DNA from 2 places in the Streptomyces sp. NPDC059866 genome. Region 2 is predicted to be linked to the other one. Evidence: riboswitches for the same ligand, from Rfam matches in the RefSeq annotation. Region 2 holds a riboswitch; the other holds the start of a gene.
The links. A riboswitch is a leader RNA that binds a small molecule or an ion and turns the genes downstream of it on or off. The one in region 2 is predicted to bind thiamine pyrophosphate.
Positions count from the first base shown of each region.

Region 1: another riboswitch for thiamine pyrophosphate. It lies ahead of thiO (glycine oxidase ThiO); the one in region 2 lies ahead of ACFV7R_RS19210 (thiamine ABC transporter substrate binding subunit).

Region 1 covers NZ_JBHWJT010000001.1:400,298-415,031, forward strand. Annotated here, with positions in the region: gene thiE (thiamine phosphate synthase) at 1-430, opposite strand, end outside; gene ACFV7R_RS01850 (Rv2175c family DNA-binding protein) at 531-896, opposite strand; gene ACFV7R_RS01855 (NAD(P)/FAD-dependent oxidoreductase) at 1,004-2,254, opposite strand; gene ACFV7R_RS01860 (hypothetical protein) at 2,283-2,636, opposite strand; TPP riboswitch at 2,689-2,801, shown strand; gene thiO (glycine oxidase ThiO) at 2,798-3,964, shown strand; gene thiS (sulfur carrier protein ThiS) at 3,985-4,185, shown strand; gene ACFV7R_RS01875 (thiazole synthase) at 4,189-4,983, shown strand; gene pknB (Stk1 family PASTA domain-containing Ser/Thr kinase) at 5,077-6,999, shown strand; gene ACFV7R_RS01885 (deoxyribonuclease IV) at 7,034-7,909, shown strand; gene ACFV7R_RS01890 (sulfite oxidase-like oxidoreductase) at 7,919-8,551, opposite strand; gene bfr (bacterioferritin) at 8,726-9,205, shown strand; gene ACFV7R_RS01900 (bacterioferritin-associated ferredoxin) at 9,221-9,454, opposite strand; gene ACFV7R_RS01905 (class II 3-deoxy-7-phosphoheptulonate synthase) at 9,640-10,992, opposite strand; gene ACFV7R_RS01910 (trp operon leader peptide) at 11,089-11,145, shown strand; gene ACFV7R_RS01915 (anthranilate synthase family protein) at 11,249-13,129, shown strand; gene ACFV7R_RS01920 (2-hydroxyacid dehydrogenase) at 13,081-14,076, opposite strand; gene ACFV7R_RS01925 (6-phosphofructokinase) at 14,346-14,734, opposite strand, start outside.
Region 2 covers NZ_JBHWJT010000011.1:201,095-215,828, forward strand. Annotated here, with positions in the region: gene ACFV7R_RS19155 (YifB family Mg chelatase-like AAA ATPase) at 1-1,146, shown strand, start outside; gene dprA (DNA-processing protein DprA) at 1,143-2,300, shown strand; gene whiG (RNA polymerase sigma factor WhiG) at 2,572-3,414, shown strand; gene ACFV7R_RS19170 (TetR/AcrR family transcriptional regulator) at 3,509-4,066, shown strand; gene ACFV7R_RS19175 (murein hydrolase activator EnvC family protein) at 4,184-4,783, opposite strand; gene rpsB (30S ribosomal protein S2) at 5,056-5,943, shown strand; gene tsf (translation elongation factor Ts) at 6,100-6,936, shown strand; gene pyrH (UMP kinase) at 7,126-7,884, shown strand; gene frr (ribosome recycling factor) at 8,063-8,620, shown strand; gene ACFV7R_RS19200 (phosphatidate cytidylyltransferase) at 8,620-9,744, shown strand; gene rlmN (23S rRNA (adenine(2503)-C(2))-methyltransferase RlmN) at 10,076-11,182, shown strand; TPP riboswitch at 11,204-11,309, shown strand; gene ACFV7R_RS19210 (thiamine ABC transporter substrate binding subunit) at 11,389-12,471, shown strand; gene ACFV7R_RS19215 (ABC transporter permease) at 12,447-14,120, shown strand; gene ACFV7R_RS19220 (ABC transporter ATP-binding protein) at 14,120-14,734, shown strand, end outside.

The DNA of each region.
Region 1 (14,734 bases), on a different contig from region 2:
TCGGCCAGCAGGGGCCGGTGCAGAAGTAGTCCACACCGTCCTGGACGGCGGCCGCGGCGGCCTCGGACTCCGCGTGCGTGGAACGGCCTATGAGGATGCCGTCGCCGAGGATCGCCCGGGCGGCGGGGACGGGGAGATCGCCCTGGCCGAGGTGGAGTACGTCCGAGCCGGCGGCGTGCGCGACATCCGCGCGGTCGTTGACCGCGAGGAGCCTGCCGTGCCGGGCGCAGGCCTCGGCGAACATCTTCAGGTGCTCCAGCTCCTCGGCCGCCTCCATGCCCTTGTCGCGCAGCTGCACGATGTCGACCCCGCCCGCCAGGACCGCGTCCAGGAACTCCGGCAGATCACCTTGGCGCTTGCGCGCGTCCGTGCACAGGTACACCCGGGCGTCGGCGAGCCTGGCGCGGGCGGTGGCGGCGGTGGCGGTCATGTGTCCCCCGTTGTGGGTGGCGTACGGGCTGCGGGTGAGCGTGCTGGACAGCGGCCGTGGCCTGCGCGCGCCGCGGCCCGTACGCCGGACGGTTTTCGGATCAGACGGCGAGCGCCTGGGCGCGGCGCTTCACCTCCGTGCCGCGATTCTCGCTCAGCGCCTGTGCGGGGGTGCCGGGCAGGGTCGGATCGGGGGTGAACAGCCACTCCAGCATCTCTTCGACCGTGAAGCCGTCGTCCCGCAGGAGCGTCAGGGTTCCGGAGAGGCCCTTGACGACCTTGTCCCCGTCGATGAAGGCGGCGGGGACGTGCAGCGCGCGGTTCTCGCCGCGGCGTACGGCGATGAGCTGGCCGTCCTTGACCAGCTGCCGCACGCGCGTCACCTCGACACCGAGCTTTTCGGCGATGTCGGGAAGGGTGAGCCAGGCGGGGACGAGAGCGTCGATCTTTGTGTCAATCTCGGTCACGGAAACCAGCCTGCCATCCCCCACTGACAGTCGGAAGCCGGACCGGTCCGACCTGGGGCGACGGACCACTGGGACGGACCGGGAGCAAGGGGCCGTCCGGGCGGTGCCTACGACGGCTGCGCCACCGCCGATTTCAGCGGCCGCGCCGGGTCCGCCAGCAGTTCCGGGTTCATCGGTGCGCCGGCCTCGATCAGCCGTCGCCCCTGGGCCAGATCCCTCGGGCGGCCCACCGCCAGCAGGGCGACGAGCCGGTTCTCGCGCAGCCAGCAGACGGTCCAGGCGGGGCCGGACGGGTCGCCGCGCCATACGGTGCGGTCGGCGGACGTGTGGTGGCCGGCGTACTGGACGAAGCGGCCGAACTGCTCGGACCAGAAGTACGGCACCGGGTCGTAGACCACCGGGGCCTCGCCGGTCGCCTCGCCGATGATGTTCGCGGCCACCGTACGAGGGCCCTGCAGGGCGTTGTCCCAGTGGTGGACCAGAAGGCGCTCGCCATATCTTCCCGAAGGGAAGGAGGCGCAGTCGCCCACCGCGTAGACGTCCGGCGCGGAGGTGCGCAGGTGCTGGTCGGCCACGACCTCGCCGTATGCGCCGAGCTCGATGCCGGCGCCGGTGAGCCAGGCGGTGGCGGGCCGGGCGCCGATACCGACCACGACCGCCCCGGCGGGCAGCCGCGAACCGTCGTCGAGCACGACCGCGCCGGGCTCGACCCGCGCCACGCGCGCGTGCGTGCGCAGTACGGCACCGCTGTCCGCGTACCAGTCCGCCATCGGCGCGGCGACCTCGGCGGGCAGCGCCCCGGCGAGCGGGCGGTCCGCGGCCTCCACGACCGTCACGGCGCAGCCCGCCTCGCGCGCGGCCGTGGCGAACTCCGCGCCGATCCAGCCCGCGCCGACGACGACGATGTCGTGCCGGCGGGCGAGCACGGGCCGCAGCCGCTCGGCGTCGTCCAGGGTGCGCAGCAGATGCACGCCGGGGACGCCCTCCGCGCCCGGCAGCGTGATCGGTTCGGCACCGGTCGCGAGGACCAGGACGTCGTACGGCACCGGCCCGGCGGCCGTGTCGAGCTCGTGCTCGTCGGGGCGGACGCCGAGGACCTCGCGCCCGAGGTGCAGCTCGATGTCGAGCGCCTCGAAGTCGACGTCGAAGGCGGAGCCCTCCGCCGTGCCGAGCAGGACGGCCTTGGACAGCGGCGGACGGTCGTACGGCTGGTGGGGCTCGGCGCCGATCAGCGTCACCGTGCCGGTGAAGCCCTGTTCCCGCAGGGCGACCGCGGTCTGCACACCGGCCATGCCCGCACCGACCACGACCACGCGCCGCGGCTGCGACAGCCCCGTCTCCTGCGTCTGCTCGCTCACCTGATCACCATAGTCAACTGACTTTCTGTCAGTCAGCGGTGGGTTCGGTGACCTGCTCCACAACGCTCGTCCCGTTGCCCTGCTGCGACTCCCACTCCCAGGTCTCCTCCAGCCGCACCCGCCCGTCGGGCAGCTCGACGACCCTGGACTCGCAGTGCCCCGAGGACGTCGTCCCGTCCTGCTTGAGCTGCACGTACCGGAAGTCGAGCAGGTCGCCCTCCCGGGTCCCCACCAGGTACCCGCGCACGACGTCGCCGCCCGCGTACTCGGCCCAGATCTCCCCGTCCTGCTCGTGGTACGTGAACCGGGTGCGGGTACCGACCTGACCCGGTGCCTGGTCGGCTACGGGGGCGAGGACGAGGCCGTCGAGCGAGCTGGGCATGACAACAGGCTCCCTTACAGAGGCGTGGATGCAGAGGCTAGGGTGGCCAACGTAGAGCACTCGCGGGAGCCCGGACGCACCGGGCTGAGAGGGAGGCTGGCGGCCTCCGACCGTACGAACCTGATCCGGGTCATGCCGGCGAAGGGAGGGGCGCAGCGCCCGTGTCGTCATCCACACGTACGTCAGACGTCCTCGTCATCGGGGGCGGAATCATCGGTCTGGTCACGGCCTGGCGGGCCGCGCAACGCGGCTTCGCGACCGCCGTCGTGGACCCCGAACCCGGCGGCGGGGCCGCCCAGGTGGCGGCGGGCATGCTGGCCGCCGTCACGGAACTGCACTACGGCGAGCAGACCCTGCTCGGCCTGAACCTGGCCTCGGCCCGCCGCTATCCGGACTTCGCGGCCGAGCTCACCGACCTCACCGGCCACGACCTCGGCTACCGCCGGTGCGGCACGCTCGCCGTCGCCCTGGACGCCGACGACCGCGCCCATCTGCGGGAACTGCACGCCCTGCAACGGCAGTCGGGCCTGGACTCCGAGTGGCTGTCCGGGCGGGACTGCCGGCGCCTGGAGCCGATGCTCGCACCCGGTGTGCGGGGCGGGCTGCGGGTCGACGGCGACCACCAGATCGACCCGCGGCGGCTCACGGGGGCGCTGGTGGCCGCGTGCGAGCGGGCGGGCGTGGTCTTCCACCGGGAGTGGGCGGAAAGGCTCGTGGTCGTACGGGACCGGGCCGCGGGGGTCGTCACACGCGCGGGCACCGAGCTGGCCGCCGGGCAGGTGGTCCTGGCCGCGGGGAGCCTCAGCGGGCGGCTCGCGGGTGTCCCGAACGCCGTCCTGCCTCCGGTACGGCCCGTGAAGGGGCAGGTGCTGCGGCTGACCGTGCCGCAGCGGTACGCGCCGTTCCTGAGCCGGACCGTGCGCGCGGTCGTCCGCGGCAGCCATGTCTATCTGGTGCCGCGCGAGAGCGGCGAGCTGGTCGTCGGGGCGACCAGTGAGGAGCTCGGCTGGGACACGACGGTCACGGCCGGGGGCGTGTACCAGCTGCTGCGGGACGCGCACGAGCTGGTGCCCGGCCTCACCGAGCTGCCGCTGACCGAGACGCGGGCCGGACTGCGCCCCGGCTCGCCCGACAACGCGCCCCTGCTCGGACCGACCGGGCTGGACGGACTGCTGCTGGCCACCGGGCACTACCGCAACGGCGTCCTGCTGACTCCCGTCACCGGCGACGTCATGGCGCATCTGCTCACCACCGGCGAACTCCCGGACGTGGCCCGCCCCTTCACCCCGAAACGCTTCAGCGCAGTACTCACGGAGCAGCCCGCATGAACATCCATGGAGCAGCCGGCATGACCATCTCCGTCAACGGCGAGCCGCGCGAGGTCGAGCCCGGCACGGCTCTCGACGTCCTGGTGAAGACCCTCACGGCAGCCCCCTCCGGAGTGGCCGCCGCCCTCAACGAAACCGTCGTCCCGCGCGCGCAGTGGCCGACCACACCCCTCTCCGAGGGGGACCGTGTCGAAGTCCTCACCGCCGTCCAAGGAGGCTGACCCATGGCCGACGATCCCTTTGTCCTGGGTGGTACGACCTTCACGTCCCGGCTGATCATGGGCACCGGGGGTGCGCCCAGCCTCGACGTGCTGGAGCGGGCGCTGGTGGCTTCCGGAACGGAGCTGACCACGGTGGCCATGCGGCGGGTGAATCCCGATGTGCACGGGTCCGTGCTGTCGGTGCTGGACCGGCTGGGGATTCGGGTGCTGCCGAACACCGCGGGGTGTTTCACCGCGGGTGAGGCCGTGCTCACGGCCCGGCTGGCGCGGGAGGCGCTCGGGACGGAGCTGGTCAAGCTGGAGGTCATCGCCGACGAGCGGACGCTGCTGCCGGATCCGATCGAGCTGCTGGAGGCGGCGGAGACGCTGGTGGACGACGGGTTCATGGTGCTGCCGTACACGAACGACGATCCCGTGCTGGCGCGGAAGCTTCAGGACGTGGGCTGTGCCGCGATCATGCCGCTGGGATCGCCGATCGGGTCGGGGCTCGGGATTCGCAATCCGCACAACTTCCAGTTGATCGTGGAGCACGCGCGTGTGCCGGTGATTCTGGATGCGGGGGCCGGTACGGCGTCGGACGCGGCGTTCGCGATGGAGCTGGGGTGCGCGGGTGTGATGCTCGCCTCGGCCGTGACGCGGGCGCAGGAGCCGGTGCTGATGGCGGACGCCATGCGGCATGCCGTGGAGGCGGGGCGGCTGGCGTTCCGGGCGGGGCGGATTCCACGACGGCACTTCGCGGAGGCGTCCTCTCCTGTGGAGGGGATCGCTGCGCTGGATCCTGAGCGGCCCGCGTTCTAGGTTCGTGGGTTGCGTCACAGGTGCGCTTCAAGTGGGCCCGCAACAGGGCTGAACGGGGGCGGCGTGTCGGTGGCGGCTCGTACACTCGCCTGCGTGGACACGACCCTTCAGGACCCTCTCGTCGGGCAGTTGCTCGACGGCCGTTATCGCGTCGACGCGAGGATCGCGGTCGGCGGGATGGCCACGGTCTACCGGGCCGTGGACACCCGCCTGGACCGCGTCCTCGCGCTCAAGGTGATGCATCCGACGCTCGCGACGGACGGCACGTTCGTCGAGCGGTTCATCCGCGAGGCCAAGTCGGTCGCCCGGCTCGCCCACCCCAACGTCGTCCAGGTGTTCGACCAGGGCGCCGACGGGTCGTACGTCTACCTGGCCATGGAGTACGTCTCCGGCTGCACCCTGCGTGATGTGCTGCGCGAGCGCGGGGCGCTGCAGCCGCGGGCCGCGCTGGACATCCTGGAGCCGGTCCTCGCCGCGCTCGGCGCCGCGCACCGCGCCGGGTTCGTGCACCGCGACATGAAGCCGGAGAACGTCCTGATAGGGGACGACGGCCGGGTCAAGGTCGCCGACTTCGGGCTGGTCCGGGCGGTGGACACGGTCACCAGCACCACCGGCTCCGTCCTCGGCACGGTGTCCTACCTCGCACCGGAGCAGATCGAGCAGGGCAGCGCCGACCCCCGTGTCGACGTGTACGCGTGCGGTGTCGTGCTGTACGAGATGCTGACCGGCACCAAGCCGCACTCCGGGGACTCCCCCGCCCAGGTGCTGTACAAGCACATCCACGAGGACGTCCCGCCGCCCTCGGCCGCCGTGCCGGGCCTGGCGTACGAGCTGGACGAGCTGGTCGCCTCGGCGACATCGCGCACCCCGGACGTCCGCCCGCACGACGCGGTGGCGCTGCTCGCCCGGGTCCGCGAGGCGCGCGGCGCACTCGGCGCGGACCAGCTCGACGCGATGCCGCCGCAGGCGCTCACCGCGGAACACGACAACGCCGACGACCGTACGAGCGTGATCCCGCGCGCACTGACCGCGCTGCGGCAGCTGCCCGTCAACGAGGACGAGGCGCCCCCGCTCAACCGGACCAGCCGGCTGCAGGCCCCGCCGGCTCCGGCTCCGCGGCGCTCGGCCCCGCCCCGGCGCACGCTGTTCACGATCATCGCCGCCGTCCTGCTGGTGCTCGGCGTCGGCACGGGCGTCTGGTACATCAATTCCGGCCAGTTCACCAAGGTCCCGCCGCTGCTGGCGAAGACCGAGGCCGAGGCCAAGGACCGGCTCGCGGACGCCGGGCTCGAGGCCGGGCAGATCGAGCACGCCTACAGCGACACCGTGAAGCGCGGCACGGTCATCAGCACCGACCCGGCGCCGGGCGTCCGGATCCGGCACAACGACTCCGTCGCACTCACCATCTCCGACGGCCCGGAGACGGTGAAGGTGCCCGATCTGGCGGGGTACCGGCTGGACAAGGCACGCGACCTGCTGGAGGACAGCGGGCTGGAGCCGGGCATGGTGACCCGGGAGTTCAGCGACGACGTCACCAAGGGGTTCGTGATCGGCTCGGACCCGCAGACGGGCACTCAGACCCGCGCGGGCACGGCGATCGCGCTCACCGTCAGCAAGGGCAGCCCGGTGGACGTCCCGGACGTCACCGGCCGCGACCTGGACGACGCCCGGAGCGAGCTCCAGGAGGCCGGCCTCAAGGTGCGTATCGCGTCCCAGCGGGTCAACTCGGAGTACGACGCGGGCCAGGTCGCCCGGCAGTCGCCGCAGGCCGACGGCCGGGCCGCCGAGGGCGACACGGTGACGCTGACGCTGTCCAAGGGCCCGGAGATGGTCGAGGTTCCGGACGTGGTCGGTGACAGCGTCGACGAGGCCAGGCAGCAGCTGGAGGACGCCGGCTTCCAGGTCGACGAGGACCGCGGTCTGCTCGGGCTGTTCGGCGACGAGGTGAAGGGCCAGTCGGTGGAGGGCGGCGACACGGCTCCCAAGGGGTCGACGATCACCATCGAGATCGGCTGACGGGGCACACGCGGGGACATGACACCCTGAACGCGTGAAGAGTCAACACCCCTCCCGCAATCCCGTCGGCGGTCACGTCCCCGTCGCCGGCGGTCTGCACTCCGTAGGCCTGACGTACGCCCACGACCTCAAGGCCGAGACCGTGCAGGTCTTCGTCGCCAACCCGCGCGGCTGGGCCACGCCCGTCGGGAACCCGGCGCAGGACGAGGCGTTCCGGGAGGTGTGCGCGACGGAGTCGATACCGGCCTATGTGCATGCGCCGTACCTGATCAACTTCGGCTCGCACACCGAGGCCACCGTGGAGAGGTCGGTGGAGTCGCTGCGGCACTCACTGCGGCGTGGACGGGAGATCGGCGCACGGGGTGTGGTCGTGCACACCGGGAGCGCGACCGGTGGCCGGGACCGCTCGGTGGCCCTGAAGCAGGTACGGGAGTACCTGCTGCCGCTGCTGGACGAGCTCACCCATGACGACGATCCGTACCTGCTGCTGGAGTCCACGGCGGGACAGGGTGCCTCGCTGTGTTCGCGCACCTGGGACTTCGGGCCGTACTTCGAGGCCCTGGACGCCCATCCGAAGCTGGGGGTCTGTCTCGACACCTGCCATGTCTTCGCCGCCGGACACGACCTGACCGGCCCGAACGGCATGCACCAGACGCTGGACCTGCTGGTGGACACGGTCGGCGAGGGCCGGCTGAAACTGATCCATGCCAACGACTCCAAGGACGTGGTGGGCGCACACAAGGACCGGCACGAGAACATCGGCGCCGGACACATCGGCGAGGACCCGTTCCGGGCGCTGATGACCCACCCCGCCACCGAGGGCGTACCGCTGATCATCGAGACACCCGGCGGCAAGGAAGGGCACGCGGCGGACGTGGCCCGGCTGAAGGGGCTCAGGGACGACGGCTGACGCCGAATGTCACAACTCGGGGCCGTCCCCGGGCTCCTCCTGGTAGGAGTAGCGCTGTTCCTTCCAGGGGTCGCCGATGTTGTGGTAGCCGCGCTCCTCCCAGAAGCCACGGCGGTCGGCGGTCATGTACTCCACACCGCGGACCCACTTGGGGCCCTTCCAGGCGTACAGGTGCGGGACGATGAGCCGCAGCGGGAAGCCGTGCTCCGCGGTCAGCAGTTCGCCATCCTTGTGGGTGGCGAAAATCGTGCGCTCGGACGCGAAGTCCGACAGGCGCAGATTGGAGCTGAAGCCGTACTCCGCCCACACCATCACATGGGTGACATTCGGGGCGGGTGGGGCGATCTCCAGGATGGTCCGCGCGGGGATTCCACCCCACTCCGCGCCGAGCATGCTGAACTTCGTGACGCAGTGCAGATCGGCCACTACGGTGGTGTAGGGCAGGGCCGTGAACTCGTCGTGGTTCCAGCAGTGCTTCTCACCGTCGGCGGTGGCGCCGAAGACCCTGAACTCCCAGCGTTCGGGCCGGAACTTGGGCACCGGCCCATAGTGCGTGACCGGCCAGCCGCGCTGCACTCGCTGCCCCGGCGGAAGCTCGCACTGTGCTGCTTCTCCAGATTCGCGCCCCACCGGATGACCCATGGCTCCATCCTGACAGACCCGGCGCAGTGCACTTGACCAGGCCGGTCCAGAATCGGGCAACCCGCACTAAGTGTGTACTTACTTACTAAGTCACCACTTACTGGACGATCTTCGACACCCGGTGCAATCATGCGGCGGCAACCTCCCATTCCCCACGCGGAAGGAGCCGCTGCCATGCAGGGCGACCCCGAGGTCATCGAGTTTCTCAACGAGCAGCTCACCGGCGAGCTGACCGCGATCAACCAGTACTTCCTGCACGCGAAGATGCAGGAGAACCTCGGCTGGTACAAGCTCGCGAAGTACACCCGGAGCGAGTCGTTCGACGAGATGAAGCACGCCGAGATGCTCACCGACCGGATCCTGTTCCTGGAGGGACTGCCCAACTACCAGCGGCTGTTCCACGTACGGGTGGGGCAGACCGTCAAGGAGATGTTCGAGGCGGACCGGCAGGTCGAGGTGGAGGCGATGGACCGGCTCAAGCGCGGTATCGAGGTGATGCGCAACAAGGGCGACATCACGTCCGCGAACATCTTCGAGTCGATCCTCGCGGACGAGGAACACCACATCGACTATCTCGACACCCAGCTGGATCTGGTGGAGAAGCTCGGTGAGGCGCTGTACATCTCGCAGCTGGTCGAGCAGCCGGACAGCTGAGCGACCGCCCGAAGGCTACGCGGCCTCGTCCAGGCCTGCGACCTCGGACAGTACCGGCTTGCCCTGGTCGGCCAGCTCCCGGCGCGGGCACGCGCCCCTGCCGAGGAGCGCCTGGATCCGGCGTACGCACGAGCCGCAGTCGGTGCCCGCCTTGCAGGCCGACGCTATCTGGCGTGGGGTGCAGGCGCCGTTCTCCGCGTGCTGCTTGACCTGCTGCTCGGTGATGCCGAAGCAACTGCAGACGAACACGCGGTCCACCTCCCGCCGGGATCAAAGGGTCGTGCCGTAACCGATGGAGCACGGGCCCGCTTGATCGGTGAGGCAAACCTAACCTTACCCGTCACGGGGGTGCCGTAAAAGTGGGAGGGGGCGCGGATCGTATGTGATCCGCGCCCCACCACACCGTCCGTAACAGGTCGACAACAGGTCGGCCGCTACTGGTCCCGGTACATCTCCGCGACGAGGAACGCCAGGTCCAGCGACTGGCTGCGGTTCAGCCGCGGGTCGCAGGCCGTCTCGTAGCGCTGGTGCAGATCGTCGACGAAGATCTCGTCGCCGCCGCCCACGCACTCGGTGACGTCGTCGCCGGTCAGCTCCACGTGGATGCCGCCCGGGTGGGTGCCCAGCGCCTTGTGGACCTCGAAGAAGCCCTTGACCTCGTCGAGCACGTCGTCGAAGCGGCGGGTCTTGTGACCGGAGGCCGCCTCGAAGGTGTTGCCGTGCATCGGGTCGGTCACCCAGGCCACGGTCGCGCCGGACGCGGTGACCTTCTCGACCAGCTCGGGCAGCTTGTCGCGGACCTTGTCGGCGCCCATGCGGACGATGAAGGTCAGCCGGCCGGGCTCCCGCTCGGGGTCGAGGCGGTCGATGTACTGCAGTGCCTCCTCCGCCGTCGTCGTCGGGCCGAGCTTGACGCCGATCGGGTTGCGGATCTTCGACGCGAACTCGATGTGCGCGCCGTCCAGCTGGCGGGTGCGCTCACCGATCCACACCATGTGCCCGGAGACGTCGTACAGCTGCCCCGTACGTGAATCGACCCTGGTCAGCGCGGACTCGTAGTCGAGCAGCAGCGCCTCGTGCGAGGAGTAGAACTCGACGGTCTTGAACTCCTCCGGGTCGGCCCCGCAGGCGTGCATGAAGTTCAGCGCCTGGTCGATCTCGCGCGCCAGCTGCTCGTAGCGCTGCCCGGACGGGGACGACTTCACGAAGTCCTGGTTCCAGGCGTGCACCTGGCGCAGGTCGGCGTAGCCGCCGGTGGTGAAGGCGCGCACCAGGTTCAGCGTGGAGGCGGACGCGTGGTACATCCGCTTCAGCCGCTCGGGGTCCGGGACGCGGGCCGCCTCCGTGAAGTCGAAGCCGTTGACGGAGTCGCCGCGGTAGGACGGCAGCGTCACGCCGTCACGGGTCTCGGTCGGCTTGGAGCGCGGCTTGGAGTACTGGCCGGCGATCCGGCCCACCTTCACGACGGGCACGGACGCGGCGTACGTCAGCACCGCGCCCATCTGGAGCAGGGTCTTGAGCTTGTTGCGGATCTGGTCCGCGGACACCGCGTCGAAGGCCTCGGCGCAGTCGCCGCCCTGGAGGAGGAACGCCTCTCCCTTGGCGACGGCCGCCATCCGGGCGCGCAGCTGGTCGCACTCGCCCGCGAAGACGAGCGGCGGATACGACTCGAGGTCCGCGATCACTGCGCGCAGAGCCTCGGCGTCGGGGTACTCGGGCTGCTGCGCCGCGGGCAGGTTTCGCCAGGTGTTGCCAGCGCTCGCGCTGGTCTTAGCGTTCACGGTCACGACGTCAACATTACGGGGTGATGTCCGGCTTCCGGCCCGGTGCCCAGCAAATGAGACACCAGTTACGGTCTGCGGACATGGGGTAGGGTGCGACTCATGTTCGCGCACTCGCACCAGACCTGGTGGTGGACCGCTTCTCCGGCGGCCCGCTGACTGCGCGTACCCAAGACTTCGCGAAGGCCGCCCGAGGGGCGGCCTTCGGTGTTTTCCCGACCGGGCCGCTCCTCTCTCAGAGACCCTCAGAGAAGGAGCTCCCGTGAACCTGCTCGAACTGCTCGACGATCCCCGCCCCTTCGCCCTGCTCCGCCGCCGCGCTCCCGGCCACGACCACGACGTGGTGGAGCTGCTGCTCGGCCCGGTCAGGACGTACGACCGGCTCGCCGACCTCCCCGACGAGGGCCTGGCCCTGGTGCCCTTCCGTCAGATCCGCGAGCGTGGCTTCGACGTCCGCGACGACGGCACGCCGCTGGTGGCGCTGACGCCGGAGGAGACGTACGAGATCCCGCTCGCCGAGGCCCTGACCCGGCTCCCCGCGCACGAGGTGCGGGTCGAGGGCGGCGGGTTCGACGTCGGCGACGAGGAGTACGCGGAGATCGTCGGGCGGGTGCTGCGGGAGGAGATCGGGCGGGGGGAAGGCGCGAACTTCGTGATCCGGCGGACGTACGGGGGCCGGATCCCGGGGTTCGGCAGGGCCGATGCCCTCGCTCTCTTCCGGCGGCTCCTCGAGGGCGAGCGGGGCGCGTACTGGACGTTCGTCGTGCACACCGGGGACCGGACGCTGGTCGGCGCCAGCCCCGAGGTGCACGTACGGATGTCCGGCGGCACGGTCGTGATGAACCCGATCAGCGGGACGTACCGCTATCCCGCCGAAGGGCCGACGCCCGAGCACCTGCTCGGCTTCCTCGCCGACGGCAAGGAGACCGAGGAGCTGTCGATGGTCGTCGACGAGGAGCTGAAGATGATGTGCACCGTCGGCGACATGGGCGGGGTCGTCGTCGGGCCGCGGCTGAAGGAGATGGCGCACCTCGCGCACACCGAGTACGAGCTGCGCGGGCGGTCGTCGCTGGATGTGCGGGAGGTGCTGAAGGAGACCATGTTCGCGGCGACCGTGACCGGCTCACCCGTGCAGAACGCCTGCCGGGTCATCGAGCGGCACGAGACCGGCGGGCGGGGTTACTACGCCGGTGCGCTGGCGCTGACCGGGCGAGACGCCGGGGGTGCCCAGACCCTCGACTCCCCCATCCTCATCCGCACCGCCGACATCGACACGGACGGGCGGCTGCGGGTGCCGGTCGGCGCGACGCTGGTACGGGGCTCGGACCCGGCGGGCGAGGTCGCGGAGACGCACGCGAAGGCGGCGGGCGTGCTGGCGGCTCTGGGGGTACGGCCGTCCAGGCCGCGCGAGGAGCGGGCGCGGCCCCGGCTGGCCGACGACCCTCGGGTGCGGGCGGCGCTGGACGGGCGGCGGGCCGCGCTCGCGCCCTTCTGGCTGCGGATGCAGAAGAGGTCGGACGCCCTGGCGGGCCACGCGCTGGTCGTCGACGGCGAGGACACCTTCACGGCGATGCTCGCGCATGTGCTGCGGTCGTCGGGGCTCACGGTCACCGTGCGGAGGTACGACGAGCCGGGGCTGCGGGATGCCGTGCTCGCGCACGAGGGGCCGCTCGTGCTCGGCCCCGGGCCCGGTGACCCGTCCGACCTGGCCGATCCCAAGATGCGGTTCCTCCGGGATCTCACCGCCGAGGTGTTGCGGGGGCAGCGGCACGGTGTGCTCGGCGTGTGCCTGGGGCACGAGCTGATCGCGGCCGAGCTGGGCCTGGAGATCGTACGGAAGGACGTGCCGTACCAGGGGGCGCAGACGACGATCGACCTGTTCGGGCGGGCCGAGACCGTCGGCTTCTACAACAGCTTCGTGGCGCGCTGCGACGACGAGGCGGCCGGGGAGCTGGCCGCGCACGGCGTCGAGCTCAGCCGGAGCGCGACCGGCGAGGTGCACGCGCTGCGCGGGCCCTCCTTCGCCGGGGTGCAGTTCCACCCGGAGTCGGTGCTGACGCTGAACGGCGCCGCGGTCGTGGCGGAGCTGGTCGGTCAGCTGCGCGGCACCAGCACGTTCTCGGAGCGGCGGCCCGCCGTGTAGTCGAGGACGTTGCGCACCGTCGTCTCGACGATCTGGCCGACCGCCTCCTGCGTGTAGTACGCCTGGTGGGAGGTGACCAGGACGTTCGGGAAGGTGACGAGGCGGGCCAGGGTGTCGTCCTCGATGGCCTCCAGGGACTTGTCGAGGAAGAACAGGCCCGCCTCCGCCTCGTACACGTCGAGGCCGACCCCCGTGAAGCGGCCTGCGCGCAGTTCACGTACGAGGGCGGCGGTGTCGATGAGGCCGCCGCGGCTGGAGTTCACCAGGATCACGTCGTTCTTCATCGTCTTCAGGGCGTCCGCGTCGATGAGGTGCTGGGTCTCCGGCATGAGGGGGACGTGCAGGGTGACCAGGTCGGACTCGGCGAGCAGTTGTTCCTTGGCTACGTACCGCATGCCGAGCTGCATGCACGTGGGGTTCTCGGCGATGTCCCAGCCGAGCAGCCGCATGCCGAAGCCGTGCGCGATCCGGGCGAACGCCTCGCCGATCTTGCCGGTGCCGAGGACGCCCGCGGTGCGGCCGTGCATGTCGCGGCCCATCAGGCCGTCGAGACGGAAGTCGAAGTCGCGGGTGCGGGTGGAGGCGCGGACGATACGGCGGTTGACCGCCATGGCGAGGGTCCAGGCGAACTCGGCGACCGCGTACGGGGAGTAGTACGAGACACGGGCGACCGTCATGCCGAGGCGTTCGGCGACGGTGAGGTCGATGTTGTTGAAGCCGGTGGAACGCTGGGCGATCATGCGGGTTCCGGCGGCGGCGAGGGCCTCCAGGATGCGCGGGCCGAGATCGGCGTTGACGCTGGTGGAGATCACCTCGTGGCCGGCCGCGATGGGGACGGTGTCCTCGTTGAGGAAGACGTCCAGGCAGCGGACCTCGTGATGGGCCTGGAAGGCCTGCTCGATCAGGGGCTTCTCGTCGGCCTGTACGCCGAAGGCCAGGATCTCCACGGGTGCCCTCCGGGGGGGTCACCGGAATTGTTGCCGTACGAGGCGAATATACGGGGCTGTGGGTGGGCGTGCTCGGACGACCCTGCGTCCGGGCCGTGCCGTCGCGCACGGCGGGCCGGACGGTGGCGAATGTGCCGGCGTTGCGCTCCAGCAGCACGCGCAGCCCCGGTTCGTTCCACCATCCGGCCATAGCGCCTCCCCCACCGTTCCCGTTCCTTCCAGCGCGGCCTGGGAGTTGACGAGCTGTCAGCCGGAGAACGCCCCGCAAGTCAGCCGAAGAACACCCCGACCTCCTCGTACAGCTTCAGGTCGACCGTCTTCAGCCGGGCCGTGGCCTCGGCGATCGGGACGCGGACGATGTCCGTGCCGCGCAGGGCGACCATCGTGCCGAAGTCGCCGTCGCGGACGCAGTCGATGGCGTGCAGTCCGAAGCGGGTGGCGAGCCAGCGGTCGAAGGCGCTGGGGGTGCCGCCGCGCTGGACGTGCCCGAGGACCGTGGTGCGGGCCTCCTTGCCGGTGCGTTTCTCGATCTCCTTGGCCAGCCACTCGCCGACGCCGGACAGCCGCACATGCCCGAAGGAGTCGAGGGACTCGTCCTTGAGCACCATGTCGCCGTCCTTCGGCACGGCCCCTTCCGCGACGACCACGATGGGCGCGT
Region 2 (14,734 bases):
CTGCGCCAGCTGATCGCCGTACTGGCGGACGAGCCCGTCCCCGACGAGGAACCGGCTGAACCGGGACGTCCCGACCCACTGCTCGCCGGCCTGCGGGTTCCCGGCACCGGCGCGGCAACGGGCATGCACAGCTCCGGCGCCGCGCAGCACGACCAGGACCACGACCTCGCCGACGTCGTCGGACAGACCTCGGCCCGGACCGCCGTGGAGGTCGCCGCGGCCGGCGGACATCATCTCCTCCTGTCGGGACCGCCCGGTGCCGGGAAGACGATGCTCGCGGAGCGGCTGCCCGCCGTCCTGCCCAGGCTCGGCCGCGAGGAGGCGCTGGAGGTGACGGCGGTGCACTCCGTGGCGGGCCTGCTGCCCCCGGGCAAACCCATGATCGACACCGCTCCCTACTGCGCCCCGCACCACTCGGCCACCATGCAGGCGCTGGTCGGAGGCGGCCCGGGGATGGCCCGCCCCGGCGCCGTGTCGCTGTCCCATCGGGGGGTGCTCTTTCTCGACGAGGCGCCGGAGTTCAGCAGCCATGCACTCGACGCCCTGCGACAACCCCTGGAGTCGGGGCATGTCGTGATCGCCCGCAGTGCGGGGGTGGTGCGGTTCCCGGCGAGGTTCCTGATGGTGCTCGCCGCGAACCCGTGCCCCTGCGGCCGCTTCTCGCAGACCGACAGTCTGTGCGAGTGCCCGCCCTCGGCGATCCGCCGCTACCAGGCCCGGCTCTCGGGACCACTCCTCGACCGGGTCGACCTCAGAGTGGAGGTGGACCGCGTCACCCGCGCCCAGCTCGCCGACCGCGGTGTGCGGGGCGAGTCCACGGCGACGGTCGCCGACCGTGTCCGGGCGGCGCGGGAGCGGGCCGCAGCACGCTTCGCCGGTACGCCCTGGCGGACGAACAGTGAGGTGCCCGGCCGGGAGCTGCGCAGCCGCTGGCACGCCGCGACCGGCGCGATGGACGAGGCGGAACGCAATCTGGAGCGGGGCGCGCTGACGGCACGCGGTATCGACCGGGTGCTGCGGGTCGCCTGGAGCGTCGCCGACCTCGTGGGCCACGACCGGCCCGACGCGACGGACGTCGCCCTGGCGCTGCAACTGCGTACGGGAGTGCCGCGCGGTGTGCCGATGGCCATCGGGGCGCTGACATGAGCGGCGGCGGTCCGGACGACGAGCTGCTCTCCCGTGTCTTCCTCACCCGCGTCGTCGAGCCCGGTGACGAGGTTGCCGGGCGGTGGGTGCGGGAGTTCGGGGTGGGGCAGGTGGTACGGCGCTTGCGGGAGGGCGGAAGGCCCTTGCCGGGGGTGAGTGAGAAGCGGTGGGCCGGGCTGCTGGCGCGGGCCAGGCAGGCCCGGCCGGAGCGCGATCTCGGCGTCGCGCGGGACGCCGGCGTGCGGTTCGTGTGCCCGGGGGACGCGGAGTGGCCGGGGCAGCTGGACGACCTGGGGGAGGCGAGGCCGCTCGGCCTGTGGGTCAGGGGCCGGCCCAGTCTGCGGATGTGGGCGCTGAGATCCGTCGCCGTCGTGGGTGCCCGGGCCTGCACCGAGTACGGCGCGCACATGGCCGTCACCCTCGCGGCCGGCCTCGCGGAGCGCGGCTGGGTGGTGGTGTCCGGCGGGGCCTACGGCGTGGACGGCGCCGCTCACCGCGCTGCCCTCGGCGCCGGTGGTGCCACCGTCGCCGTCCTCGCCTGCGGGGTCGACCGGCCCTATCCGCGCGGCCACACCCAGTTGATCACCAGGATCGCGGAACAGGGGCTGGTGATCGGTGAGTTGCCGCCCGGTGATCATCCGACGCCGGGCCGGTTCATCGTCAGGAACAGAGTGATCGCCGCACTCACCCGGGGAACCGTCGTCGTCGAGGCCGCCTACCGCAGTGGCTCACTCGTCACGGCGCGGGCGGCGCAACGGCTGGGGCGGCACACGATGGGGGTGCCCGGGCCGACCACCAGTGGATTGTCGGCAGGCGTGCACGAACTGCTGCGCGGGGACGCGACGCTGGTCACCGACGCGGCGGAGGTGGTGGAACTCGTCGGAGACATGGGGGAGCTGGCCCCGGACCGCCGAGGACCGGTGCTGCCGCGGGATCTGCTGGCGCCCGGCGCCCGGCGCGTCCTGGCCGCTCTGCCCGCCCGCGGAGCCGCCACGGCCGAGGAGATCGCACGCGGCACGCCGACGACGGAGGATGACGCGATCGCGAGACTGTACGAACTCAGAGCACTTGGTTACGTCGAACGACACGGCGACGGCTGGAAGTTGACACGCCAGGCCATGATCTCCGTTCAAGGCGGTCGGAGCCCGTGCTGACCGTGCGTGTTCGGCCGTCCGAGGGAAAACTCGACGCCCTTGGGAAATCCCGCAGTTGACGGGTCCTGGCGGTCACGGAGAGCGACCGTCATGACCCTGCGGGGCACCCGGCGGAACGTATCTGCGCATGGGTCCGGCCCCGTCCTTCGCACACCGCGACTCATCAGTCACGCTACGCTCACAAGGATCCCGACACAGTCCGGCAACTCGACATCAGACCGACAGCTCCCCCAGGCACCACCCTTAACGGCAGAACGGCACAAGGCGACGAATGCCCCAGCACACCTCCGGGTCCGACCGGGCGGCGATCCCCCCAGCCGCCCGTGACGGTGGCAGCGTGCGGCCGCCCGCTCCCTCGACGCTCGACGAGTTGTGGCGGTCGTACAAGGCGACGGGGGACGAGCGGTTGCGGGAGCAGCTGATCCTGCACTACTCGCCGCTCGTGAAGTACGTGGCGGGGCGGGTGAGCGTGGGGCTGCCGCCCAACGTCGAGCAGGCGGACTTCGTGTCGTCCGGGGTGTTCGGGCTGATCGACGCGATCGAGAAGTTCGACATCGACCGGGAGATCAAGTTCGAGACGTACGCGATCACGCGGATCCGCGGCGCGATGATCGACGAGCTGCGGGCGCTGGACTGGATCCCGCGGTCCGTGCGGCAGAAGGCGCGCAATGTGGAGCGGGCCTACGCGACGCTGGAGGCACGGCTGCGGCGGACGCCGACGGAGAGCGAGGTGGCCGCCGAGCTGGGCATGGCGGTCGACGAACTGCACGCGGTGTTCAGTCAGTTGTCACTGGCCAACGTGGTGGCGTTGGAGGAGCTGCTGCACGTCGGGGGCGACGGCGGGGACGGGCTGAGCGTCATGGACACGCTGGAGGACACCGCCGCGGACAATCCGGTGGAGGTGGCCGAGGACCGGGAGCTGCGGCGGTTCCTGGCGCGGGCGATCAACACGCTGCCCGAGCGGGAGAAGACCGTGGTCACGCTGTACTACTACGAGGGGCTCACGCTCGCCGAGATCGGCAATGTGCTCGGGGTGACCGAGAGCCGGGTCAGTCAGATCCACACCAAGTCCGTGCTCCAGCTGCGCGCGAAACTGGCAGGCTTCGGGCGTTGACCTGGTCGAACGCCGACGGGGCGACGCGATTCACTCCCGCCCCGGGTGCCGCGTCCGTAAAGTGGTGGACGTGCCAAGGATTCGAGCGGCCTCCGTGGCCGAGCACCGGTCGATGCAGCGAGCCGCCCTGCTGGACGCGGCTCGTTCCCTGCTGTCCGAGGGCGGGACGGAGGCGCTGACCTTCCCGGCCCTGGCCGAGCGGACGGGCCTTGCGCGGTCGTCCGTGTACGAGTACTTCCGGTCACGGGCCGCCGTGGTCGAGGAGCTGTGTGAGGTCGACTTCCCGGTCTGGGCGGCGGAAGTGTCGGCGGCGATGGAGCGGGTGCACGGGCCGGAGGTCAAGGTCGAGGCGTATGTGCGCAAGCAGCTGGAGCTCGTCGGGGACCGGCGGCATCGGGCTGTGGTGGCGATTTCGGCCAGTGAGCTGGATGCCGGGGCGCGGGAGAAGATCCGGGCGGCGCACGGGGGGCTGGTCTCGATGATCGTCGAGGCGCTGGGGGAGATGGGGCATGCGGAGCCGCGGTTGGCGGCGATGCTGCTGCAGGGGGTTGTGGACGCGGCTGTGCGGCGGATCGAGCTGGGGGCGGCGGAGGAGCCGGGGGTTATCGCGGAGGCTGCGGTGGGGATGGTGCTGAGGGGCGTTCGCGGCTGACCGCGGGTCGGTGCGGGTCGGTGCGGGTCGGTGCGGGTCGGTGCACTCGCCGGCGTTGGCCGGGTGCCGCTGCGCCCACCCGTGCCGCCCCAGCGGCACGACTGCCCGCAGCTACGTCTACGCCGGTGGTAGCGGTACCCCGAGTACCGGGAGGAGGCGGGACGGTCCACGGTGCAGGAGCCAGGGTGGTAGCAACGACAGCGGGTCAAGGTACGTGGCCTCCCTCAGCAAGCCCCAGTGCATGCACGTGACCGTGCAGTGGGAGCCCGTCGGTTCGACCGTGCCGAGCACCTCGCCCGCCTGTACCTCGGCCCCCTTGCGGACCGACGCGCGTACGGGTTCATAGGTCGTCCGCAAGGGCGGGGCGCCGGTACCGGTCAGTTCCACCGACACAACCCCCTTTCCGGCCACCCGCCCCGCGAACGACACCCGGCCCGCCGCCACTGCCCGTACCGGTGTTCCGGGCGGGGCCGCCAGGTCCACGCCCCGGTGGCCCCGGCCGTACGGCGTGGCAGGGGGGTCCCAGCCGCGCAGCACGGATGGGCGTAACCCCACCGGCCACGTACGGCCGATCACCGGTACCGGCGCGTCCGCCCTCGGCGGCGCGGTCGGTGACGGGCCGTCCGCCCGGGCCGCAGTGGCCAGGACGGTCAGCGTCAGCCCCAGCAGCATCGCCCACGTCGCTCGTACACCTCGTGCACATCGCATCGCTCGCATGCGAGAACCGTGCCGGACCCCCGCCGATCACGGCCGAAACCTGTGGATTACTCCCGGGTTGTGGACAGCGGCGTCACCCGGGACCTCCCGGGTCCCGTACACTTCTGATGGCGACCCGGGCCACCGGGTCGACTTCGCACGCCCCGATACCAGGGCCGGCAACGGTCCGGATCAGCGCCCCTCGGTCCCTTTGTGGCAAGGCGCATGTGGGCGTCAGGCGCGGGAGCCGTCCGGCATCCGCGGCACAACCGAGAAACACAAGGAGAACGGCCATGGCCGTCGTCACGATGCGGGAGCTGCTGGAGAGCGGCGTCCACTTCGGTCACCAGACCCGTCGCTGGAACCCGAAGATGAAGCGCTTCATCTTCACCGAGCGCAACGGCATCTACATCATCGACCTGCTCCAGTCGCTGTCGTACATCGACCGCGCCTACGAGTTCGTCAAGGAGACCGTCGCCCACGGCGGCACGGTCATGTTCGTCGGCACGAAGAAGCAGGCGCAGGAGGCCATCGCCGAGCAGGCCACCCGCGTCGGCATGCCCTACGTCAACCAGCGCTGGCTGGGCGGCATGCTCACCAACTTCTCCACCGTCTACAAGCGTCTGCAGCGCCTCAAGGAGCTCGAGCAGATCGACTTCGAGGACGTCGCCGCTTCGGGTCTGACCAAGAAGGAGCTCCTGGTCCTCTCGCGTGAGAAGGCCAAGCTGGAGAAGACCCTCGGTGGTATCCGCGAGATGCAGAAGGTGCCCAGCGCCGTCTGGATCGTGGACACCAAGAAGGAGCACATCGCGGTCGGCGAGGCCCGGAAGCTCAACATCCCGGTCGTCGCCATCCTCGACACCAACTGCGACCCCGACGAGGTCGACTACAAGATCCCGGGCAACGACGACGCGATCCGCTCCGTCACCCTGCTCACCCGTGTGATCGCCGACGCCGTCGCCGAGGGCCTCATCGCCCGTTCCGGCGTGGCGACGGAGGGCAAGGGCGAGAAGGCCGCGGGCGAGCCGCTCGCCGAGTGGGAGCGCGACCTGCTCGAGGGTGAGAAGAAGGCCGAGGAGGCTCCGGCCGCGGAGGCTGCTGCCGAGGCTCCCGCCACGGAGGCGCCGGCTGCCGAGGCGCCGGCCGCTGAGGCTCCGGCCGCCGAGGGCGAGCAGGCCTGACCGTCCCGTCAGCGTTGACGGCGGGAGCGGTGCATGAAGACCGCTCCCGCCGTTCACCCGTAGGTCAGCGGAGTGTCGTAGATCTGCAGATGCATGCGGATCGCAGAACCCCGCAGATCTTCGATCTTCCAGACTTCGAGAAAGATTCACAGACTCATGGCGAACTACACCGCCGCCGACGTCAAGAAGCTCCGTGAGCTCACCGGCGCCGGCATGATGGACTGCAAGAAGGCGCTGGACGAGGCCGAGGGCAACGTCGAGAAGGCCGTCGAGGCGCTGCGCATCAAGGGCCAGAAGGGCGTCGCCAAGCGCGAGGGCCGCTCCGCCGAGAACGGCGCCGTGGTCTCCATCATCGCCGACGACAACTCCTCCGGCGTTCTCGTCGAGCTGAAGTGCGAGACGGACTTCGTCGCCAAGGGCGAGAAGTTCCAGGCCGTGGCCCAGGCCATCGCCGAGCACGTCGCCAAGACCTCCCCGGCCGACCTGGAGGCCCTGCTCGCCTCCGAGATCGAGCCCGGCAAGACCGTCCAGGCGTTCGTGGACGAGGCCAACGCCAACCTCGGTGAGAAGATCGTCCTGGACCGCTTCGCGCAGTTCTCCGACGGCTTCGTGACCGTGTACATGCACCGCACGATGCCCGACCTGCCGCCGCAGATCGGTGTCCTCGTCGAGTTCGACAAGCCGAACGCCGAGGTCGCCAAGGGCATCGCCCAGCACATCGCCGCCTTCGCGCCGAAGTACCTCTCCAAGGAGGACGTCCCGGCCGAGGTCGTCGAGACCGAGCGCCGTATCGCCGAGGAGACCACCCGCGCCGAGGGCAAGCCCGAGGCCGCGATCGGCAAGATCGTCGAGGGGCGCCTGAACGGCTTCTTCAAGGACGCCACGCTGCTCGGTCAGCCGTACGCGCTCGACAACAAGAAGTCGGTCCAGAAGGTCCTGGACGAGGCCGGTGTCACCCTGAAGCGCTTCACGCGCATCAAGGTCGGCATCTGAGTCCGTACAGCGACGGGTACCCGATCCCGATAGGGTCGGGTGCAGTCGTCCGTGTCGCTCGCGCAGGCCGCCCCGCCCGCGCGTGTGGCGGACGACAGCAGATCTGACGAGGAGGCCATTGCCGCGTATGGGATGCAAACCCACCACCGGCAATGGCCTTCTTCGTATGTGCACCACGAGGAGATCCCCATGACCACCAGCGTCGAGAAGAGCGACGACGGCAAAGTACGCGGCCGGTTTCTGCTGAAGCTGTCCGGAGAGGCCTTCTCAGGCGGCGGGGGCCTGGGCGTCGACCCGGACGTGGTGCACGCCATCGCCCGCGAGATCGCAGCCGTCGTGCGCGACGGCGCGCAGATCGCGGTCGTCATCGGCGGCGGCAACTTCTTCCGCGGCGCCGAACTCCAGCAGCGCGGCATGGACCGGGCCCGCTCCGACTACATGGGCATGCTCGGCACCGTGATGAACTGCCTCGCCCTCCAGGACTTCCTGGAGAAGGAGGGCATCCAGTGCCGGGTGCAGACCGCCATCACCATGGGGCAGGTCGCCGAGCCGTACATCCCGCTGCGTGCCGTACGGCATCTGGAGAAGGGCCGTGTGGTCATCTTCGGCGCCGGTATGGGCATGCCGTACTTCTCCACCGACACCACCGCCGCCCAGCGTGCCCTGGAGATCGACGCCGAGGCCCTGCTGATGGGCAAGAACGGTGTGGACGGCGTCTACGACTCCGACCCGAAGGCCAACCCGGACGCCGTCAAGTTCGACTCCCTCGGCTACGGCGAGGTCATCACGCGGGACCTGAAGGTCGCCGACGCCACTGCCATCACGCTGTGCCGCGACAACAAGCTTCCGATCGTGGTCTTCGAGCTTCTGAAGGAGGGCAATATCGCCCGCGCCGTCAAGGGTGAGAAGATCGGCACGCTGGTGGGTGACCAAGCCGGCCGGGACTGACCGGTGCCTCCGTCGCGGGAGGACACCTGTCCGAGGGACGGAGGGAACGGACCCTGGCCAGGGGATGGACAATGACCTGCCGGTCGGGAACCGTGCAGGAAGAAGACGCGACGCAGCCGGCCGCCGGCCCCGACGAGGAACCGCAGCCGGGCCTACTCAAGACACGCAGGAGCAAGTGGTGATCGAAGAGACCCTCCTCGAGGCCGAGGAGAAGATGGAGAAGGCCGTCGTGGTCGCCAAGGAGGACTTCGCCGCGATCCGCACCGGCCGTGCGCACCCGGCGATGTTCAACAAGATCGTGGCCGACTACTACGGCGCGCCGACGCCGATCAACCAGCTGGCTTCGTTCTCCGTGCCGGAGCCGCGCATGGCGGTCGTGACCCCGTTCGACAAGAGCGCGCTGCGCAATATCGAGCAGGCGATCCGCGACTCCGACCTCGGCGTCAACCCGAGCAACGACGGCAACATCATCCGGGTGGTGTTCCCCGAGCTCACCGAGGAGCGCCGCCGCGAGTACATCAAGGTCGCCAAGGGCAAGGGCGAGGACGCCAAGGTGTCCATCCGCTCCGTCCGCCGCAAGGCCAAGGACGCCATCGACAAGCTGATCAAGGACGGCGAGATCGGCGAGGACGAGGGCCGCCGTGCGGAGAAGGAGCTCGACGACACCACGCACAAGTACGTCGCTCAGGTGGACGAGCTCCTCAAGCACAAGGAAGCTGAGCTGCTCGAGGTCTGATGAACGACTCTTCCTGGGGAGCGCCGTCGCACGCCGGGTACTGGGCGCCGTCCGACGGGGGACCGGTCCCGGGGGCCGCCCCGGCGGGTCCCACGTACGATGCGCACAACGCGCAGCAGACTCGCCCCATGCCCATCGTGCCCGACGTGTCCGCCCACGGCGGAGACCAGGACGACGACCGGGGGGCCGCTCGGCTGGGTGGCCCCTTGTTCCGAGACGAGAGCCCGACGGCGCAGCCCCATCCGGCGATGCCGCAGAATCCGGAGCCCATGCACGACGCCCCACAGCCGGCGCCCGCACCGCAGAAGAAGAGCGCGGGCCGCGACCTGGGCGCCGCGATAGGGGTCGGAGTCGGACTCGGCGCGGTGATCGTCGCGTCTCTGTTCATCGTCAAGGCGGTGTTCGTCGGGGTCGTCGCGGTCGCCGTCGTGGTGGGCCTGTGGGAGCTGACCAAACGGCTCGACGAGCGCAAGGGCATCAAGGCGCCGATCGTGCCGCTCGCGGTGGGTGGCGCGGCGATGGTCGTCGCCGGGTATGTGCGTGGGGCCGAGGGCGCCTGGGTGGCGATGGCGCTCACCGCGCTCGCGGTGCTGGTCTGGCGGATGACGGAACCGCCGGAGGGTTATCTCAAGGACGTCACGGCGGGGGTCTTCGCGGCCTTCTACGTGCCGTTCCTCGCGACGTTCGTCGCGATGATGCTGACGGCCGAGGACGGTCCGCGCCGGGTCTTCATGTTCCTGCTGCTGACGGTCGTCAGCGACACGGGTGCGTACGCCGTCGGCTGGCGCTTCGGCCGGCACAAGCTCGCCCCGCGCATCAGCCCCGGCAAGACCCGTGAGGGGCTGCTCGGCGCGGTCAGCTTCGCCATGGTGGCGGGTGCGTTGTGCATGCAGTTCCTGATCGACGACGGCATGTGGTGGCAGGGTCTGCTGCTCGGCCTCGCGGTCGCGGCGAGTGCCACGCTGGGCGACCTCGGCGAGTCGATGATCAAGCGGGACCTCGGCATCAAGGACATGGGCACGCTGCTGCCGGGCCACGGCGGCATCATGGACCGACTGGACTCGCTGTTGCCGACGGCTCCGGTGGTGTGGCTGTTGCTGGTGCTGTTCGTGGGGTCCGGCTGACCGCCGTCCCCTCATGCGGAGGCCCGCTGCCCTCGTGGGTGGCGGGCCGTTTCCGTACCTCGGGTGGTCGCCGGCGCGGGGAGGGTTGCGTGGTGTCGATACCGTTTGCCGGCATGAGCGGCAGAGCCGAGCCCCGGACGCGGCCGTGCCGTTGGTGCGGTACGCCGGTCCCGCAGCCGCGCCGGTGGTGGCGCAGACGGCGATACTGCAGTAAGGCACACCGTCGCAGGTACCGCGCTGTTGCGGCGATCGCGCGGTTCCTCGACAGCCTGTAGGCCGCTCTACGCCGGGGAAATCGCTTCCCCAGTCGATCTGCGACACTGGTACAGCCATGCCTAAGCCCGGAGAACTCACTTTCGTCGCCCCGCGCGGAGCCAAGAAGCCGCCGCGGCACCTTGCCGATCTCACGCCTGCCGAGCGCAGGGAAGCCGTGACCGAGATCGGCGAGAAGCCGTTTCGTGCCAAGCAGCTCTCGCAGCACTACTTCGCGCGGTACGCGCACGACCCGGAGCAGTGGACCGACATCCCGGCCGGGTCCCGCGGGAAGCTGCGGGAAGCGTTGCTGCCCGAGCTGATGACGGTCGTACGGCATCTGTCGACCGATGCCGACACCACCCGCAAGACGCTGTGGCGGCTGTTCGACGGGACGCTCGTCGAGTCGGTGCTGATGCGGTACCCGGACCGGGTGACCATGTGCATCAGCTCGCAGGCCGGCTGCGGGATGAACTGCCCGTTCTGTGCGACCGGGCAGGCGGGGCTGGACCGGAATCTGTCCACCGCCGAGATCGTGCACCAGATCGTGGACGGGATGCGGGCGCTGCGGGACGGCGAGATTCCCGGCGGTCCCGCGCGGCTGTCGAACATCGTCTTCATGGGCATGGGCGAGCCCCTCGCCAACTACAAGCGCGTCGTCGGCGCGATCCGCGCCCTCACCGACCCCGAGCCGGACGGGCTCGGGCTGTCGCAGCGCGGGATCACCGTGTCGACCGTCGGACTGGTGCCGGCGATCCACCGCTTCGCCGACGAGGGCTTCAAGTGCCGACTGGCCATCTCGCTGCACGCCCCCGACGACGAGCTGCGTGACACCCTCGTCCCCGTCAACACGCGGTGGAAGGTGCGGGAAGTCCTCGACGCCGGGTGGGAGTACGCGGCCAAGTCGGGGCGACGGCTGTCCATCGAGTACGCGCTCATCCGGGACATCAACGACCAGGCCTGGCGCGGTGACCGGCTCGGCCGGCTGCTCAAGGGCAGGCCCGTGCACGTGAATCTGATCCCGCTGAACCCGACGCCGGGCTCGAAGTGGACGGCCTCACGGCCGGAGGACGAGAAGGCGTTCGTCGAGGCCATCGCCGCGCACGGCGTGCCGGTGACCGTCCGGGACACCCGAGGTCAGGAGATCGACGGGGCGTGTGGTCAGCTGGCGGCCACCGAGCGGTAGTCTGACGCCGTACACATCTTCATATTCCGACAGGGGAGCGCCACAGCGCTGAGAGTGCGGGACAGTCCGCAGACCCTCTGAACCTCGCCCAGGTCATTCTGGGTAGGGAGATCGGTCGTCACTCAAGCTGTTGCGCCCTGCCCGGGAGCCGTCCGAAGGTCCCCGGGCAGGGCCGCGTCTCTTCCTGGTCAGCCAGGAGGAAATCGGTGAGCAACACCAGGAAGTTCACAGCCGTGGTCGTCGGGCTGGGCCTCGTCACGCTGTCCGCGTGCGGGTCCTCCGAGTCCGGCAGCGGGGGCTCCGGGGACTCCAAGACGGTCACCCTCGTCAGCCACGACTCGTGGGCCGTGTCCAAGGGCGTGCTGGCGGACTTCGAGAAGCAGTCCGGCTACACGGTGAAGGTCCTCAAGGACGGCGACGCCGGACAGGCCGTCAACAAGGCGATCCTGACCAAGGACAACCCGCAGGGCGACGTCTTCTTCGGCGTCGACAACACACTGCTGTCCCGCGCCCTCGACAACGGCCTCTTCCAGCCGTACGAGGCCAAGGACGCCGACCTCGTCCTGCCCGAGTACCGGGTCGACCAGGACAAGCACCGGGTCACGCCCGTCGACACCGGAGACATCTGCGTCAACTACGACAAGGCCTACTTCACCGAACACAAGCTGGACCCGCCGCAGTCCTTCGACGACCTGACCAAGCCCGCGTACAAGAACCTCCTGGTCACCGAGAACGCCGCCACCTCCTCGCCCGGCCTCGGCTTCCTGCTCGGTACCGCCGCGAAGTACGGCGACGGAGGGTGGCCGGACTACTGGAAGAAGCTCAAGGCCAACGGTGTGAAGGTCGTCGACGGCTGGGAGCAGGCGTACTACGAGGAGTTCTCGGGTTCCTCGAGCGGCCGGAAGGCCGGCGGCGACCGGCCGCTCGTCGTGTCGTACGCCTCCTCCCCGCCCGCCGAGGTCGTCTTCGCCGACCCGAAGCCGAAGACCGCGCCGACCGGGGTCGCGACCGGTACCTGCTTCCGGCAGATCGAGTACGCGGGGCTGCTGAGCAACGCGCGGAACACCGAGGGCGGCAAGGCGCTGCTCGACTTCCTGCTCACCAAGGAGTTCCAGGACGACATGCCGCTCAACATGTTCGTCTACCCCGTGCGGGAGGCCGCCCAGGTGCCGGAGGAGTTCGTGAAGTACGGGCCGCAGGCCGAGGATCCGCAGACCATGGACCCGGCCGAGATCGCCGCCAACCGCGACCAGTGGGTCAAGTCGTGGACCTCGCTCGTACTGAAGTAGCCCCGAGGAAGCGCGTCACGAAGGGCGGCGCGGCACGCCTCGGGCTCATCGCACTGCCCGTCGCGTTCTTCGCCGTCTTCTTCGCCTACCCCGTGGCAGCGATCGTCGCCCGCGGGCTGAAGGCCGACGGGGGCTGGCAGCTCGGCAGGATCGCGGACGTCCTCACACAGTCGGACATCCGCCATGTGCTGTGGTTCACCACCTGGCAGGCGCTCGCCTCGACCGCGCTGACGCTGCTGGTCGCGCTGCCCGGTGCGTATGTCTTCGCCCGCTTCGACTTCCCCGGCAAGCACCTCCTGCGGGCCGTGGTGACCGTGCCGTTCGTGCTGCCCACGGTGGTCGTCGGGTCGGCGTTCCTCGCGCTGGTCGGGCGTGGCGGACTGCTCGACGAGCTGTGGGGCGTACGGCTGGACACCACCGTGTGGGCGATCCTGCTGGCGCATGTCTTCTTCAACTACGCCGTCGTCGTACGGACGGTCGGCGGGCTCTGGGCGCAACTGGACCCCCGGCAGGAGGAGGCCGCCCGGATGCTCGGTGCCTCGCGGCTCTCCGCCTGGCGCACCGTGACCCTGCCCGCGCTCGCGCCCGCCGTGGCCGCCGCCGCGCTGATGGTCTTCCTGTTCACCTTCACCTCCTTCGGTGTGGTGCAGATCCTGGGCGGGCCGACCTTCTCGACCCTGGAAGTGGAGATCTACCGGCAGACCTCGGAGATCTTCGATCTGTCGACGGCCGCCGTCCTCACGATCATCCAGTTCCTGGCGGTGGGCGCCATCCTCGCCGTGCACGCCTGGACCGTACGGCGACGGGAGACCGCCCTGCGCCTCGTGGACGCGTCCGTGACCGCGCGCAGGCCGCAGGGGGCGGGCCAGTGGGCGCTCCTTGCCGGTGTCCTCGCCTCCGTCGCCGGGCTGCTTCTGCTGCCGCTGGCCGTGCTGGTGCAGCGCTCGCTGGACGCGCCCGACTTCGCCTACTACCGGGCGCTGACCAGCGAGGACGGCGGGACCTTCCTCGTCCCGCCGATCGATGCGATCGGCAATTCGCTCACCTACGCCGTCGTCGCCACCGCCATCGCCGTGCTGATCGGCGGCCTGGCGGCCGGGGCGCTGACCCGGAGGGATGCCGGGCGGTTCGTGCGCGGGTTCGACGCGCTGCTGATGCTGCCGCTGGGCGTGTCCGCCGTGACCGTGGGCTTCGGGTTCCTCATCGCCCTCGACGAACCGCCGCTGGATCTGCGCAGTTCATGGATCCTGGTGCCGCTCGCGCAGGCGCTGGTCGGGGTCCCCTTCGTCGTACGGACCATGCTGCCCGTGCTGCGGGCCGTGGACGCGCGGCTGCGGGAGGCGGCGGCGGTGCTCGGGGCGTCGCCGTGGCGGGCATGGCGCGAGGTCGATCTGCCGATGGTGCGGCGGGCGCTGCTGGTCGCGGCCGGGTTCGCCTTCGCGGTGTCGCTCGGGGAGTTCGGCGCCACGGTCTTCATCGCGCGGCCGGACAACCCCACGCTGCCGGTCGCGGTGGCACGGCTGCTGGGGCGGCCCGGCGAGCTCAACTACGGGCAGGCGATGGCCCTTTCGACGATTCTCATGGTGGTGTGCGCGGTGGCGCTGCTGGTACTGGAGCGGTTGCGGACCGACCGGACGGGGGAGTTCTGATGCTGCTGAGCCTCGAGGGCGCGACCGTACGGTTCCGCGGGCGGGCCGCGCTCGACCGCGTCGACCTGGGCGTCACCGAGCACGAGGTCGTGTGCGTGCTCGGGCCGAGTGGCAGTGGCAAGTCGACGCTGCTGCGAGCGGTCGCCGGGCTGCAGCCGCTGGACGCCGGACGGGTGGTGCTCGACGGACGGAACCAGGCGGGCGTGCCCGCTCACAAGCGGGGCGTGGGGCTGATGTTCCAGGACCATCAGCTGTTCCCGCAACGGGACGTGGGCGGCAACGTGGCGTTCGGGCTGCGGATGCACGGGGCGTCGAAGCGGCAACAGGACGAGCACGTACGGGAGTTGCTGGAACTCGTCGGGCTGCCGGGTGCCGCGCGTCGGGCCGTCGCCGCGCTGTCCGGGGGTGAGCAGCAGCGGGTTGCGTTGGCCCGGGCGCTGGCGCCGCGGCCACGGCTGCTCATGCTGGACGAGCCGCTCGGCCAGCTGGACCGGTCGCTGCGGGAACGGTTGGTGGTCGAACTGCGGGAACTGTTCGGCCGGTTGGGGACGACCGTGCTCGCGGTGACGCACGACCAGGGCGAGGCCTTCGCGCTCGCCGACCGGGTGGTGGTG